2 regions of the Achromobacter sp. ISS7 genome follow, and region 2 is predicted to be linked to the other one. Evidence: predicted binding sites of a transcription regulator. Region 2 holds the regulator's gene; the other holds the start of a gene.
The links. The regulator FliA, encoded in region 2, starts transcription of late flagellar genes. The targets are predictions, from matches to a motif close to CTAAAGTTTNNNNNNNNNNNGCCGNTA.

Region 1: a site for FliA is predicted at 1,847-1,873, ahead of AC1HFW_RS15815 (flagellin N-terminal helical domain-containing protein). Genes of this name have one in related genera too.

Annotation. Positions count from the first base shown of each region.
Region 1 is NZ_JAWRZD010000001.1:3,548,251-3,552,926, forward strand. It holds gene AC1HFW_RS15805 (hypothetical protein) at 1-392, opposite strand, end outside; gene AC1HFW_RS15810 (response regulator transcription factor) at 918-1,625, shown strand; gene AC1HFW_RS15815 (flagellin N-terminal helical domain-containing protein) at 1,981-3,672, shown strand; gene AC1HFW_RS15820 (LysE family transporter) at 3,819-4,436, shown strand; gene nadS (NadS family protein) at 4,511-4,676, opposite strand, start outside.
Region 2 is NZ_JAWRZD010000001.1:1,195,562-1,200,237, forward strand. It holds gene AC1HFW_RS05505 (methyltransferase regulatory domain-containing protein) at 1-1,115, opposite strand, end outside; gene AC1HFW_RS05510 (RNA polymerase sigma factor FliA) at 1,271-2,026, opposite strand; gene flhD (flagellar transcriptional regulator FlhD) at 2,457-2,780, shown strand; gene flhC (flagellar transcriptional regulator FlhC) at 2,812-3,393, shown strand; gene motA (flagellar motor stator protein MotA) at 3,511-4,380, shown strand; gene motB (flagellar motor protein MotB) at 4,392-4,676, shown strand, end outside.

The DNA.
Region 1 (4,676 bases), 2.4 Mb from region 2:
TCGCCGCCGGTCAGCAGGTACTTGCCGGGCGGCAGGATATGCACCTCGAACGCCTGGAACAGGTAGGTTTCCTTGGGATCGCGCTTGAGCGAATTGGTCTGGAACTTGCGGCTGAAGGTCACCTGCGGCGCCTTCTCGTGCATCCAGATCACGGTCGGCGTCCACTGCGTCATGGTCATGGCGTCTTTGAGCGACGCATGCGGCATCAGGTCGGCCACCAGCACCACGGCCATGTCCGCCTTCAGCGCCTCGTTGATCAGGTCCAGCAGTTGCCCGTAGCGCGGATCGTCGCGAGTGCCGTACCCATTCGACGACGGAATGTTCACGCACCCCGACAGGGCCAGCGTAAGCGTCAGGAGGGACAAGGCAAGGCGCGGGCGCGGCAAGGTCATGGATCGGTCCTTAAATGAGGCTGAATCGTATTGAGGGCGCATGCTACCGGCTGGGGGCCGGATCGCAATGGCCGCGTGGCGGGTTGAAACATCGGATGGCCCGGAAGGCGCGGCGGGATTTCGCGCGGCCGGGGTGTACTGGCGGACGCAACGCCAGCAATGACGCGGGCCGTGGCGGGACGATGCGCGGCCATCCGCCATCGCGAGAGCCCGTCGCTTGCCGGATGGCTCGAAAACTATTGTTGCGATTGTTTCTGAAGGGTCGCTACGTCCCGGACGCGCCGGTGCGCGGGCGCAGGTCGGCTTCCTCATCCTGGTGTCGTGCCTGGCGCCTGTTGCGTTGCGCGGCATCACACTGCCTTTTCGCCATCGTTATCAGACTACGAGTAAGACTGCTGATCGCGTTTTCCGCCACTGACAAATCTAGAATCGGATTGGCATCGTTTCCACGATGCGGCGCTGGAGGAAGAAGGCCCGCCATCCAGCCGCCAACGCAATCCGTGGCCCGGGAAATCAAGTGCAGGTATGCGCGTCCTTGTCGTTGAAGATCCGCCGCAATGGGCGGAAAGCGTGTCGAGCCACATCGCCGGGCTCGGACGTGGCGTGCAGGTCTGCGGCACCCTGCGGGACGCGCTGGCGCGCATCCGGCAGGACCCGCCCGGCATCCTGGTGACGGCGGCATCGCTGCCCGACGGCGACATGCTCGACCATATCGCCGCGTTGCGCCGCGCGCTTCCCGCCATGGGCATCATCGTGCTGACCGACAACGTGCGCATGCCCGCGCAGCTGCAAAGCCTGAGCGACGGCGCCGACCACTACCTGATCAAGCCGATCCAGCTCGCGCTGCTGGCCGCCACCGTCAGCGCGCTCGAACGCCGGCTCGTGACCGCGACGCCCGGCCCGGTCTCGCGCGGCCACTGGACCCTGGACGTGCAGGCGCGCCAGCTGCGATCATCGAACGGCGAACAGCTGAGCCTGACGGCAAAGGAATCCATCGTCATGGCAACGCTGATCCAGAGCCCGAAATTTCCCGTCAGCCACAAACGGATGTCGCAGATCCTCGGCTATCCGGAAGTCATCTACGACCAGCACCGCATCGACGCGCTGCTCTACCGGGTGCGCAAGAAACTCGCGACCCTGCGCGACGCGCCCATGCAGATCCGCAACATCTATTCCGAAGGCTCCTTGCTGGTGATGCGTGAAAGCATGATCCGCATCGCCATGCATGCCTGATCTACATGGCGTCGAGTATTTGTGAGTTTCTCGCCGCGCCAAATGCCTACACTACATGTGTCTTGCAAACTTTCCCCAAGAGAGACAAGGCCCGAAGGCCCCACCCGCTTATCCGCGTGTGGGGCCTTCTTTTTTTGGCGCACACGCATGCGCTCGCATTGCATGCGGCGGCCAGCAAATCTCATAAAAAATCATAAGACTGCCGTTTGGCCGGCGGTTATCTAAAGATCATTTTCGCCATGTCGTAGTCCTGGCAACGGACGAACCTGAATGCTGAGAATCAGTTCATCACGTTGGCAACCGGGCAGTTCCCTGCCTGGTGCGATCAAGCCTTTCTCTGCCTAGGAGCTTACACATGGCCGCAGTCATCAATACCAACTATCTGTCGCTGGTCGCGCAGAACAATCTCAACAAATCGCAGTCGGCGCTCGGCACCGCGATCGAACGCCTGTCGTCGGGCCTGCGCATCAACAGCGCCAAGGACGACGCGGCCGGCATGGCCATCGCCAACCGCTTCACCGCCAACGTCAAGGGCCTGACGCAGGCGGCGCGCAACGCCAACGACGGCATCTCGCTGGCGCAGACCACCGAAGGCGCGGCGGCCGAGATCAACACCCACCTGCAACGCGTGCGCGAACTGGCGGTGCAGGCCGGCAACAGCAGCTACTCGCAAGAGCAGCGCAACTCGATGCAGGACGAAATCAATCAGCGCCTGTCGGACATCGACCGCATCTCGCAGCAAACCGACTTCAACGGGGTGAAGGTACTGTCGGCCAAGGCGGAGCCCCTGACGCTGCAGGTCGGCGCCAATGACAACGAAACCATCAGCCTGAACCTGTCGGAAATCAGCATCAAGACGCTGGGCCTGGACGGCTTCAACGTCAACGGCTCGGGCGTGACCAAGAACAACACGGCAACCGTCACCGACCTGGCGGCCGCGGGCGGCGTGACCACCGCCGCCAATGAATGGCGAGTCACGACGACGCACGCCGCCGCGACCGCCGACCAGGTGTTCGGCAAGCTTGAAGACGGCAACAAGGTCACCGTGGGCACTGCCGCTACCGGCACGACCTACACCTACGATGCCGCCAACAAGAACTTCACGTTCACCGACAAGTCGGCCTCGAACGCCGCTGGCGTCACGGCCCTGGCCACCTCGTTGCGACCGGCCACCGGCACCACCACCGGCGTCTACGTCCACAACAACGGTACGGCGTCGAGCACCTTCGAAGTCGATGCCACGGGCGCCATCAAGCTGAATGGCTCGACGGCGTACCTCGATGCCGGCGGCAACATGACCAACAACAGCGCCGGCGCCACCGTCGCCACGCTCAACACCGTGCTGACCGCCGTGTCGACCAACACCTCGGCAGCGGGCAACTCGTCGCTTTCCATCGGCGGCAAGACGTACGTGAACACCACCACGGCCAACGCCCTGACGTACGCCAATACCATCTCGTCCGATGCGCTGCTGGCCAAGGTCAAGGCCAACACCACCGCCAGCGACACGACCGTCACGCTTGGCTCAGGCATCGCCTCCGCCACGGTGAGATTCACCGCCGGCGTATCGACCGACACCTACGTCGATGCAAAGGATGCGTTCACCACCACCAAGACCTTCAACACGGACTACCATGTCGACCCCACCTCGGGCAAAGCCACCGTGACGGGCGGCACTGGCGCTGGCGACTACGCGCCCAAGATCGGTTCGCTCGCCTATGTCAGCGCGTCGGGCAAGCTGACCACCGACACCACCAGCAAGGGCACGCTGACCGCCGATCCCATGAAGACGCTGGACGCCGCCTTCACCAAGCTGGACAAGCTGACCGGCGAACTGGGCGCCGTGCAGAACCGTCTGGAATCGACGATCGCCAACCTGAACAACGTCATCAACAACCTGTCCGGCGCGCGCTCGCGCATCCAGGACGCCGACTACGCCACGGAAGTGTCGAACATGTCGAAGGCCCAGATCCTGCAGCAGGCCGGCACGTCGGTCCTGGCGCAGGCCAACCAGGTGCCGCAGACCGTGCTGTCGCTGCTGCGTTGATCGCGTAGGCCAGCCCATCGGGCCGGCCACCGCTCGCCGCGCATCGCGGCGAGCGGTGGCCGGCTTTTTTTTCTTGTCCGCCGAGCTCCGCCGCGCGTCGCGCCCGGCGGATCTACAATGCCCGCTACCTTCTCGGGAGTCTTTCCATGCTCGGTGTCACCGACTATGGCGCATTCGTGCTCGCCTTCATCATGCTGCTGATCATCCCCGGCCCGGGTAATTTCGCCCTGCTCACGGCCACCGGCAAGGGCGGCGTCAAGGCGGGCCTGGCCGCGACCTGCGGCGTGATCCTGGGCGACCAGGTGCTGATGTGGCTGGCGGTGGCCGGCGTCTCGGCCCTGCTGGCCGCCTATCCCACGGCGTTTCATATCGTGCAATGGGCCGGCGCCGCGTATCTCGCCTGGCTGGGCCTGCAGATGATGCGCAGCAAGCCCGGCGCGCCGCCGCGCCCGAGCCGCATGGACAATGGCCACTATCTGCGCCAGACCGCGATGATCACCTTGCTGAACCCCAAGGCGATCATGTTCTACATGGCGTTCTTTCCGCTGTTCATCGATCCGGTCCGGCATCAGGGGATCGTGACGTTCGCGTTCATGGCGGTCACGGTGGCGGCGCTGACGTTTCTCTACGGCCTGGTGGCCGTGCTGCTGACGCACCACCTGGCACAACGCATGCGCGCCAATCCGCGCGTCGCCAACCTGCTGGAGCGGTTGGCGGGGGTGTTCCTGCTGGGATTCGCGGTGAAGCTGGCGGCGATCCGGTAGGCGACGCCGATACGGCCGTCGATCTCGCAAGCAGTCATGCAGTGATGCAGTGATGCACTGATGCACTGATGCAGTCATGCGGATTGAAGCACTTTCACGGCGACGTCGGGCGCGCGTTCCACGATCTTGAGCAGCGCGATGGCAGGCCCGGTTGGATTTCGGTGCCGCTGCTCCCAATTCTGCAGCGTGCGGGTACTGACATGGATGGCCGCGGCGAATTCGGCCTGGGACATCTGGACA
Region 2 (4,676 bases):
GATTGCGGCCAGGCCTGCGCCAGCGTCTCCATCAGCGCGATCATGGCCGGATCCGGGGTGGTGATGGCGGTGCCGGCCGCCGTGCGGAACTGCCGCTGTCCGGCCGGCGCGCCCGCCAGCGGCGTCAGGTCGGCGGCGAAATGCATGGCGGCGAAGGCGCCGCCCTCGGGCTGCTCGAGGATCTCGCCGGCGCGTTCGGCGTGCACCAGCAGGCTCTTGCGGAACGAGCGGCCGACGGCGAAGTCCAGGTATTGCTCGCGCATTTCCCGGCCGGCGTTGACCGACAGCCCGTTCAGGCCCACCGCCACCGTGGCGCCGAAAGTGGACGGGAATGTCAGTTGCGGTTCGGCGTCCGTCACGTACGCCAGCCCGGCCTGTTGCGCCGCCGCGGCGAATTCCAGGAAATAGCAGGGCGTGTTGATCGCCTCCAGGTATTCATGCAGCAGATAGTGGTCGGTCTGGCCGCGCAATTTGCTGGCGGCCTGCTGCAGCGCCGAGCGCAGCGGGTTGTTCTGCCACAGGCCGCCCTCGATCAGTTCCAGCATGTCCTTGGCGCGGGCCACCTTTTCCTGCGGCGTTTCGGCGCCGAAGCTGTTCAGGATCATGGCGTCGCGGATGACGTCCGACGCCTTCCAGCCCGGATAGGTGTTGTAGCTGACGTAGGCCACGCCCTGCGGCGCGAGGTTCTCGCGGCAGATGCGGAAGATGGCGTCGCGCACTTCCGGGGGCACCCAGCTGAACACGCCGTGGCAGATGATGTAGTCGAAGACGCCGAAATCGGCGGTGATGTCCGTCAGGCTCATGGCCCGCAGGTCCAGATTGCGCGCGCCGGCCGCTTCCGCGGTCTGGCGGCCCGCGTCGATCTGCTGCGGCGACAGGTCGATGCCGACGACCTGGGCCTCGGGATAGGCCAGCGCGAACGGCAGCAGGTTGCCGCCGGCGGCGCAGCCCAGTTCCAGCACCCGCGCCTGTTCCAGCGCCGGCGCCTCGAGTTGGTAGAGGCGGGCGACCGCGCGCAGGTTGCCCGGCGACGTATAGGAGAACGGCAGCGAGATATACGGGGTTTCGTCGTAGGCGTCGGAAATGGCCTGCGTCAGGACGTCGGGTGCGCTCATGGCGAAATTCCAGGGATCGCGGTGCGCGGCCGGCGGCGGATCGCCGTGCGCACCTTATTGGTGTCAGCCTGCAAGGCTAACAAGGGCGCGCGCGGCGTAATGGGATGAATAACGTCCGATTTCCCTGGAATTCCGGCCGCAGTGCGCCGTCAGTCCTAGATTATCTGCGCGATCTGCCCCTCCTGGGGCAGGTGTTGCCAGGCCTGTTCGCGCAGCTTGGCGCGGATGCGCGCCGTCGCCTGCGAGCGCAGTTGGCAGACGCGGGCCTCGGTCACGTTCATGATCGCGCCGATTTCCTTCAGGTTCAGGCCCTGCTCGTAGCACAGCGACAACAGCAGTTTCTCGCGGTCGGGCAGGGTGTCGATGGCCAGGATCAGCGCCTGGCGGAAATCGCCGGCCAGCAGCGAGTCCAGCGGGTTGCCGCCGGCGGTGCCGTGATTCAGCGTGGCGGTCCAGTCGGTCTGGCCCGACGCCGCGTCGGGCTCGGTGGCGAAGTCTTCGTAGTGGACGATCTGCACGCCCTGGGCGTCGTGCAACAGCGTCTGATATTCAGCCAGCGGCATCTCCATCTGCTGCGCGATCTCGGCCTCGGAGGGCGCGCGCATCAGGCGTTGTTCGAGTTGCTGGATGGCCTGTTCGATCTTGCGGGCCTTGGCGCGCACGCTGCGCGGCAGCCAGTCCTGGCCCCGCAGCTCGTCGAGCATGGCGCCGCGGATGCGGGTCGTGGCGTAGGTCTCGAACTGGGCGTCGGCGGTTTCCTGGTAGCGGCGCACGGCGTCCAGGAGGCCGATCATGCCGGCTTGGATCAGGTCGTCGAGTTCGACGCTGGCCGGCAGCCGGGCGAGCAATTGCAGGGCCAGCTTCCGCACTAGCGGGGCATATTCGACCAAGCTGTCATCTGCGTGGGGCATTGCGGGAATGTCAGGCGGTGTCCATCGTGACGCATTGTCGGTTGTTGTCAATTTGCGACATTGTCGACAAACGCGCGGCTACGCTAAAGCTAGCAATATTTTGTGATCGGCAAGGTGTCATTGTCGGCAAAAGTCGGTATTTCATTCCTTAAAGCACGCAACGTTTTGAATGCTTATTTGCCAAATTGACGTACATTTGCCAGGACTTTCTATGTCAAGGTGTATCTAAAGTCTCAAGTTGCGCGATATCAACAAAGATTTGTCATATAAGTCATAGAAAATGACATGACCTGTGGTAAATTTTACTTAAATTGCGAACAAATGATACATTTCGCATTAAAACAGGATGCAGCGGATACTGTGCAACAAACGTTGCCATTGTCCTTGGTTATCAAGCCCCTTCGGTGGGATAGGGAATAGGGAGTCGGGCGTGCAACAAGTCGAAAATTCTTTGCTGGCAGATATCCGTGAAGTGAATCTGTCCTACCTTCTTCTCGCACAGCGCATGCTGCGCGATGACTATGCTGCATCGATGTTCCGCCTGGGTTTCAGCAACGAGGTTGCCGACATCCTGATGCGTCTTTCTCCGGCTCAGCTGGTGAAGCTGGCCAGCTCCAGTTCGCTCCTGTGCCGTTTCCGTTTCGACGACTACAGCCTGCTGTCCGCCCTGACCCACGATGTGCTGGGCGGCGCGCTGCAGCAAGCGCACGCGACGATCCTGCTGGCCAAGCAACCTGTTGAAGAACTGGCCTGACGGCCTGTCGATTTCCACTCGGACACGTGTAATGGCCACCAAGAGCGTTTCGCAGGAAGCGGATGACATCCTGCTAGCCAGCTCCATGATCACTCTGGGCGCGCGGCTGCAGGTGTTGGAGGCTGAAACCAGCCTCAGCCACGACCGCCTGGCACGTCTTTACCGCGAAATCCGCGGCTGCTCGCCACCGAAGGGCATGCTGCCGTTTTCGGTCGACTGGTTCATGACCTGGTTGCCGAATATCCATTCCTCGCTGTTCTACAACGTCTATTCGTTCCTGAATACGCGCACCAGCAGCAAGGGCATCCGCGCCATCATCGACGCGTACCGCCTCTATCTCGAGAACGCCGGCGTGGACAACGCCGAATCCGCCGAGCCCGTGCTGAGCTTCACCCGGGCCTGGATGCTGGTGCGGTTCTTCGACAGCGGCATGCTGCAGCTTTCCGCCTGCCGCCAGTGCGGCGGGCATTTCATCGCGCATGCGCATGATCCGCAGTCGGATTTCGTGTGCGCGATCTGCCGTCCGCCACCCCGGGCCGGCAAGACCCGCGCCGCCGCCAAGGCGCGCGCGGGCAGCCGTCCCGCGCCAGCCGTAGACGCCGCCCGCTCCTGAGCGGCGCGTCCAAATACATCAAAAGCCCTGGAAAACTCCCCGTAACCCGCCTTTTTGGGTCGGGGGGAACAGGGGATCATTGACGCCGGTTTTAGACTTCGTTGGCAGGGGCCTGATGTGTTGATTGTTATCGGTTTTCTAGTGGTGATCGTGTCGGTCATCGGCAGCTTCGTAGCGCTGGGCGGCCACATGGGCGCGCTTTACCAGCCGTTCGAATTGACGTTGATCTTCGGCGCGGCCTTCGGCGCGTTCCTGGCCGGCAACAGCAAGAAGTCGCTGATGCTGGTCAAGAAGGCACTGCCCGACACGCTGAAAAGCTCGCGCTACGGCAAGGACGTCTACATGGAGCTCATGGCGCTCCTGTACGTGCTGCTGAACAAGGCGCGCCGCGAAGGCCTGATGGCCATCGAATCGCACATCGAGGATCCGGCCTCCAGCCCGATCTTCAGCGAGTATCCGCGCATCGCCAAAGACGAGAAGCTCATGGAGTTCATCACGGACTACCTGCGCATCATGATCAGCGGCAACATGAGCTCGTTCGAGATCGAAACGCTCATGGACGAGGAAATCGAGACCTACCGCCACGAGCGCGAAGTGCCCGCGAGCATGATCCGGCAGATGGCCGACGGCCTGCCGGCGTTCGGTATCGTGGCCGCGGTGCTGGGCGTGATCAAGGCGCTGGCCGCCGTCGACCAGCCGCCCGCCATTCTCGGCGACCTGATCTCCAAGGCCATGGTCGGCACCTTCCTGGGCATTCTGCTGGCCTACGGCTTCGTCGGCCCGCTGGCCTCGCGCATCGAGCGCCGCACGGACGAGGCCATGAAGGTGCTGGAATGTATCAAGACCACGCTGCTGGCCAGCATGAACGGCTACCCGCCGCAGCTGGCGGTGGAATTCGGCCGCAAGGTGCTGTATTCGTCGGTGCGTCCGACTTTCGGTGAGCTGGAAGAGCACGTCCGGCAGACCAAGTCCACCGCCAAGGCCTGACGGAGCGGGCCATGAGCACGGTAAACAACCACCGTGTGGTGATCCGCCGCAAGAAGGTCCACGGCGGCGGACACCACGGCGGCAGCTGGAAGATCGCCTACGCCGACTTCATCACGGCGATGATGGCGTTCTTCCTGGTGATGTGGCTGATCAGCATCGTGCCGCGCGAGGAACTCAAGGGCATCGCCGAATACTTCCGCATGCCCCTGCGCGTGGCGCTGACCGGCGGTCCCAGCAGTTCGGCCGAGACCAGCGCGGTCCCCGGCGGCGGCCGCGACCCCCTGCGCAGCGACGGC